DNA from 2 places in the Dechloromonas sp. TW-R-39-2 genome. Region 2 is predicted to be linked to the other one. Evidence: predicted binding sites of a transcription regulator. Region 2 holds the regulator's gene; the other holds the start of a gene.
The links. Region 2 encodes FNR, which switches genes on or off when oxygen is low (the NO sensors DNR and NnrR bind a similar motif). Its sites were predicted from a motif close to TTGANCTAGNTCAA; they were not measured.
Positions count from the first base shown of each region.

Region 1: paaK (phenylacetate--CoA ligase PaaK) is a predicted target of FNR. The motif match lies at 1,799-1,812, and genes of this name have one in related genera.

Region 1 covers NZ_CP045202.1:3,084,074-3,087,487, reverse strand. Annotated here, with positions in the region: gene GBK02_RS14915 (fumarylacetoacetate hydrolase family protein) at 1-376, shown strand, start outside; gene paaK (phenylacetate--CoA ligase PaaK) at 448-1,749, opposite strand; gene GBK02_RS14905 (MATE family efflux transporter) at 1,857-3,197, shown strand; gene sucC (ADP-forming succinate--CoA ligase subunit beta) at 3,334-3,414, shown strand, end outside.
Region 2 covers NZ_CP045202.1:2,745,037-2,748,450, reverse strand. Annotated here, with positions in the region: gene GBK02_RS13335 (DUF2249 domain-containing protein) at 1-109, shown strand, start outside; gene GBK02_RS13330 (hypothetical protein) at 139-1,437, shown strand; gene GBK02_RS13325 (SirB2 family protein) at 1,437-1,817, shown strand; gene fnr (fumarate/nitrate reduction transcriptional regulator Fnr) at 1,822-2,568, opposite strand; gene hemN (oxygen-independent coproporphyrinogen III oxidase) at 2,651-3,414, shown strand, end outside.

The DNA.
Region 1 (3,414 bases), 340 kb from region 2:
TTATGCCGTGGGGCTTGATCTGACGCGCCGGGATCTTCAGGCGCGGGCCAAGGAAAAGGGACATCCCTGGGATATGGGGAAAGGCTTCGACCAATCCGCCGTTTCCGGTGTCGTGCAGCCAGCAGCGCAGATCGGCCATCCCGCTGCCGGCCGGATCTGGCTCTCGGTCAATGGGCAGATTCGTCAGGAGGGAGATCTCGATCAGATGATGTGGAAAGTCGCCGATGTGATCGCCAATCTGTCGACTTTTGTGCGGCTTGAAGCGGGGGACCTGATTTATACCGGCACGCCGGCAGGTGTCGGCCCGATCGTTCCCGGCGACCGGCTTGAGGCCGGGGTGGATGGCGTGGCTGGCTTGCGGGTTCGTATCGTTTGATTTGACGCCAGCACCAAGCGGCGAAATCCCGGATGACAGGGATCTCGCCGTGCTTGCCCAGACGGTGCTGTTTACTTTGGGCGCTTGTCGATTACCCGCTTTGCCTTGCCGATCGATCGCTCGATGCCGCCGGATTCGATGATGTCGATCCGGGCAGAAATGCCGATATAGGATTTGATATGGTGCTGCAGGTCGTGCGCCACAAACTCCTTTTCGGCTGCGCTGGTAAATTCGAACTCAGGCTTCAGTTCGACATTGACCTTCATCGAATCCAGATGCCCGTCACGGCTGACTTCCAGAATGTAGTGTGGCGACAGCTTCGGCTGCCTGAGAATCAGCTCCTCGATCTGGGAGGGGAAGACATTGACCCCACGGATGATCAGCATGTCGTCCGAGCGGCCGGTGATCTTGCCGATCCGGCGCATGCTCCGGGCGCTTGGCGCAAGCAGGCGTGTCAGGTCACGCGTGCGGTAGCGGACGACCGGCATGGCTTCCTTGGTGAGCGACGTAAAAACCAGTTCGCCCTGGCTGCCTTCGGGAAGAACCTCGCCGCTCAGCGGGTCGATGATCTCCGGGTAGAAATGATCTTCCCAGATTACCGGGCCATCCTTTGACTCAATGCACTCGTTGGCCACGCCGGGGCCGATGACTTCGGACAGCCCGTAGATGTCGATGGCATCGATGCCGAAAATTCTTTCGATTTCACTGCGCATGGCATCCGTCCAGGGTTCTGCTCCATGAATGCCGATGCGCAAGGCCGTGCTGCGAGGATCAATACCCTGGCGGCGGAATTCGTCAGCGATATTGAGCATGTACGATGGGGTGACCATGATGATGGCCGGCTTGAAGTCGCAGATCAGTTGAACTTGCTTCTCGGTTTGGCCGCCAGACATCGGAATTACGGTGCAGCCGAGTTTTTCGGCACCGTAATGCGCGCCCAGACCGCCGGTAAATAATCCGTAGCCGTAGGCCACGTGGACAATGTCACCTTTGCGTCCGCCGGATGCGTGAATCGAACGGGCAATCAGGTCGGCCCAAGTGTCGATATCCTTTTGTGTGTAACCGACGACGGTCGGCTTGCCGGTTGTACCACTTGAGGCGTGAATGCGGACAACTTCTTCACGCGGCACGGCAAACATCCCGTAGGGGTAGTTGTCGCGCAGGTCCTGCTTGGTGGTGAATGGGAATTTGGCCAAGTCATCCAGTGTGTGGAAATCATCCGGGTGGATTCCGGCGGCGTCAAACTTTGCTTTGTAGTGACTGACATTGTTGTAGGCGTGATTCAGTGTCCAGCGCAGGCGTTCGACCTGAAGTGTGCTTATTTCGTCGCGACTGGCTGTTTCTATGTCATGCAATCCATTTTTTGATTTCATTTTCTCCCCCTTTTTTTATCGATTGTCATGTTTCGTGCGACCTCCCTGCTTGAGCCAGATCAAGCCTCTTTCGCATTTTTTAGTGGCGACCATGCGACAATTGACTGATGTTTTTAGTCGCTGCACGCGGGCTGCTGGCCCATGCTTTTCCTATCCTGATTGCCCAGTTGTCTTCCATCGGCATGATGGTGGTCGATACGGTGGTGCTGGGTCATGTCAGTCCGATCGACCTGGCTGCTGTCGCAATCGGCGGGGGCATTTATATTTCACTCGTTTTTGCCCTGGTCGGTATCTTGCAGGCCGTTGCGCCGGTCGTCGCACATCTGCATGGTGCAAAGCGGGATGGCGAAGTGGCCGCCGTGCTGCAGCAAGGGTTTTGGCTAGCCTTGTTGCTGGCGGTGCCCGGCGTACTTTTCCTTCTTCATCCGGGTGGTGCTCTGGCCATGGCGGAAATGGATCCCGCGGTCGACCTCAAGGTTCGGCAATATTTGGCATTGCTGGCCTGGGGCTTGCCGGCCGCGCTTTGCTATCGAACTTTCTACGCATTTTGCAATGCCCTGGGGAAACCGCGAGTCCTGATGGGGATCGGTTTGTATAGCCTGGTCTTGCACGCCGTGCTGGCTTGGGGGCTTGCGCAGCAAGGGTGGTTTGGCGAGCCGCTCGGTGTGGCGGGGTGTGCATTGTCGAACGTACTGATTGCCTGGCTGGCATGCCTGTGCGGTGCCGCCTATCTTCACTTCGGCCCTCTGGGGGCGCGTTACCGGCCCTTTGCCAATTGGCAGAAACCGCGTCTGGCAGCTTGGCGCGAGCTATTGCATCTTGGTGTTCCAATGGGACTGTCCAACCTGGTTGAAATTACAGCCTTTACGCTGGTCAGTCTCTTTGTCTCCGCGCAGGGGGCAACGGTTGTCGCCGGCCATCGAATCATCGCCAATCTTTCGGCGCTGACTTATATGCTGCCGCTTTCCCTGGCGATTGCGACAATGGCGACGGTGGGCCAGGCGGTCGGGGCGCGCAACTGGGCTTTGGCGCATCAGGCGACCCGGGTCGGAATGATCCTGGGGGCGGTCTTTTCGTTGCTGGTCAGCATGCTGCTGTGGCTGACCATCGAACCGTTGTTGACCGTCTATACGGACGATGAAGCTGTACGTGCAGTGGCGCGCGGCCTGATCGTCTTTCTCGTGGTCTACCAGGTTTTTGATGCCATTCAGACTATTGCCGGGCATGTTTTGCGAGCTTACCGGGTGACCTTTGTCCCGATGTTGGTTCAGACCTTCTGCTTTTGGGGCGTCGGCCTGCTGGGCGGCAACTGGCTGTGCTATTACGGGCCTCGGCCCATGGGCGTGGCTGGTTTCTGGCTGGCATCGGTGCTGAGCCTTGTCGTTGCCGCCGGCTTGCTTTTGCCGTTGATGAAAAAGGCGATGGAAGCCGCAGGAAGGTCTCCGTAATTATGAATTTTGGACTGCAATAATTTTTGCTGTATGTGGTAACATTTTGGGCTGAAGTCCGTATAACCGGGCGGGGCTAGGGGGGACTTTGGCCACTGCTCATTGCTCGCAACTCAACTAAACGCAAGGAAAGCGCATGAAAATTCACGAATATCAGGGCAAACAACTCCTGAAGAAATTCGGCGTTACGGTTCCGCGCGGGATTCACTGCACGACC
Region 2 (3,414 bases):
CCTTCTTTACCGCGAACCCCATCCGCTTTATAAGGTGCTGGCCCAGAATGGCCATTCGCACGAAACCGAACTGATGCCGGATGGCACATTCGAAATCCTCATCTGGTGAGGATTGACCGGGTTTTTTCGGGGCTTTGAATGCAAGCACTGCTGGCCTTTGAAAATGCGCCGCCTTTGATGGCGCCTTTTCGGTTTTTTATCACGGCACCCTTGTTTGGTGTGCTGGCCGGCCTGTTACTGATCGTAGAAGGCCCCTCGCTGTTTTCCTCGCGCTGGATGCCGGGGACGTTGGCCGTAACGCACTTGTTGACCGTCGGTTTCATGCTGCAAGTCATGCTGGGGGCGCTGGTCCAGATTTTTCCTGTCGTGGCGGGGGCCAATCTGTGGCGCCCCTTGCGGCTCTCGGCCATGTTGCATAGTGGGCTGACGCTGGGCACGTGCCTGCTGGCTGGCGGCTTCTATTTCGGAAGCCCGTTGTTGCTCAGCGTTGCGGCCGGGGTGCTTTTGTTGACGGCACTGCTGATTCTGGGGGCGACAACTCATGCCCTGATTGGTGTCCGATCCACCAGCCCGACGATTCTTGGCTTGAAGCTTGCGCTGGCCGGGCTGGCTGGCGTGGTCGGACTTGGCGTGCTGATGGCTTGGGGGCTGGCTCATGGCTGGCCTTTGCCGCTGCCTATGCTGGCTGATTTGCATGCAGCCTGGGGGCTCGGGGCTTGGGCCGGCGTCCTGTTGGCAGCCATTGCTTATGTGGTTGTGCCGATGTTCCAGCTGACGCCAGGTTATCCCGCACGTCCGGGCTGGCTGTTCCCGTGCTGCATGTTGCTCATCGTCCTGCTTTGGAGCGGTGCCGTATTTTTCGATATACCGAACATGATCCGCGTCGTCCAGGGAATAACCGCATTGCTCGGCCTGGCTTTTGCCGGGCTGACCCTGCGTCTTCAACTCAAGCGTCGGCGGGCGAGGGCTGATGCCACTTACCGTTATTGGCAAATCGGTTTGGCGGCCAGCATTTTTGCACTTTTGATGTTGTTGACCGCAGCAATGTGGCCGGCTGCTTCGGAGATCGATGGCTGGACCCTGTTTTTTGGCATCACATTGCTTGCTGGCGGATTTGTCCCTTTCATCATCGGGATGCTCTACAAGATTGTTCCATTCCTTGCCTGGCTTCATTTGCAGAACCAGGGGCAAGCCAAGGTGGTTGCGCCGAACATGAACAAGATCCTGTCTGATGCCGACATGCAGCGGCAGATGAAATGCTATGCGCTGGCCGTGGTGCTTTTGCTCGGTGCCGTGCTTTTCCCGGAATGGCTGGCTCGTCCCGCCGGGGTGGCCTTTGCATTGGCCAATGGCTGGCTCGGATTCAACTTGAGCCTCGCTATTTCCCGCTATCGCAAGCATTCGGCTGAAATAGCGCTCAAGCTGGCGGCTCGGTGATGAGTTATCTGGCACTAAAGCACATACACGTTACGTGCGTGTTGCTCAGCGGTCTTGGCTTTTGTCTGCGGGCAATCTGGATGCTTGCCGATTCGTCCTTGCTGAAGCATCGCTTGGTCAGGCTGCTGCCCCATCTTGTCGATACGACCTTGCTCGGGAGTGCCGTGCTGCTGGCTATATCAAGTGGGCAGTATCCGTTTGTAAACGGATGGTTGACCGCGAAATTTCTCGGGCTGCTGGCTTATATCGTCTTTGGAACGTTTGCCCTCAAGCGGGGCAGGACAAAGGCGATCCGCGCTATGTTTCTGGGTTTCGCGCTGCTCGCCTACGCCTACATCATCAGTGTTGCGCTGACGCGTAATCCGCTGCCCGGCTTGTAGTCAGTCAGTTGGGATGATGATTCATCAGGGCTTTCAGCCCGTTAACATTCAAGATCCGGATATGTTTTTGCTGGACGGCGATATGGCCTTCTTCTTGGAATCGGGAGAAGGCGCGCGAAACCGTTTCGAGCTTGAGGCCGAGGTAGCTGCCGATTTCTTCGCGCGTCATGCGCAGGTAAAACTCGGCGTGAGAAAAACCACGTGCCGTGAATCGCTGCGAGAGATTGAGCAGGAAGGCGGCCAGTCGCTCTTCGGCGCGCATGGTGCCGAGCAGCATCATTACGCCGTGGTCGCGGACGATTTCGCGGCTCATGACCTTGTGAAAATGGTGCTGCAAGGTATGAATTTCACGCGACAGGCTTTCCAGTTGCGAAAACGGAATGGCGCAGATTTCACTATCTTCGAGGGCGATCGCGTTGCAGGTGTGGTGTTCAGTGCTGATGCCGTCAAGTCCGAGCAGCTCGCCAGCCATCTGGAACCCGGTCACCTGATCCCGGCCATCCTCAAGCAGCACATCGGTTTTGAAGAAGCCGCTACGGATGGCGTAAATTGCATCGAATGTTTCTCCGGCCCGGTAGAGGTGGTCGCCACGCTTGATGCGGCGACGGGTCGATACCAGGTCATCCAGGCGTTCGAGCTCGTCAATGTTGAGTCCGAAGGGTAGGCAGAGTTCGCGCAGATTGCAGTTCGAACACGCCGTCTTGATGACCGAAAGAGAAATTTCCTGTGAAGCTGTTTGTTGGGGCATCATCAACCTGCGTTCGCTTGATCCATGTCAACCATGATTTGGCACCATCCGAACATAATCCGTGCAACTCTTGGTGGTATGTTTAATGAATTTCGCAACTGAAAACCTCGTATTCGATCCTCAGATCATTCGCCGCTTCGACGTCAACGGCCCCCGCTACACTTCGTATCCGACGGCCGATCGTTTCGTCGAAGCTTTCGATTCGGACGCTGCCAAACTGTGGCTCGGCAAGCGCAACATCGGCGGTATCAGCCGTCCGCTGTCATTATACTTCCACATACCGTTCTGTAACACTATCTGCTATTACTGTGCCTGCAACAAGATCATTACCAAGGATCACGGGCGCAGCGCCAAATACCTGAAATACCTTGCCAAGGAGCTTGCCCTGCAAAGCGCCAGCCTGGACGGTCAGGACGGCGAGCATGAAGTGATCCAGCTGCATTGGGGTGGCGGTACGCCGACTTTCCTGTCGCATGACGAAATGCGGCAACTGATGAGCGAAACCCGCAAGCATTTCAAGTTGCTCGATGGCGGTGAGTACTCGATCGAAGTTGATCCGCGCAAGGTCGATACGGCAACCGTGGCTTTGCTTGGTGAACTGGGTTTCAACCGGATGAGTGTCGGCGTCCAGGACTTCGACGAACGTGTTCAGATTGCCGTTAATCGCGTCCAGACCGAAGAAGAAACGGCGAATGTGATCAATGCCGCGCGGGCCAACGGTTTCAAATCAGTTTCGGTCGATTTGATCTACGGCTTGCCGCATCAGTCGGTCATGGGATTCAACCGGACACTGGAACGTGTTCTGGCCATGGATCCGGATCGCCTGTCGATCTACAACTATGCGCACAT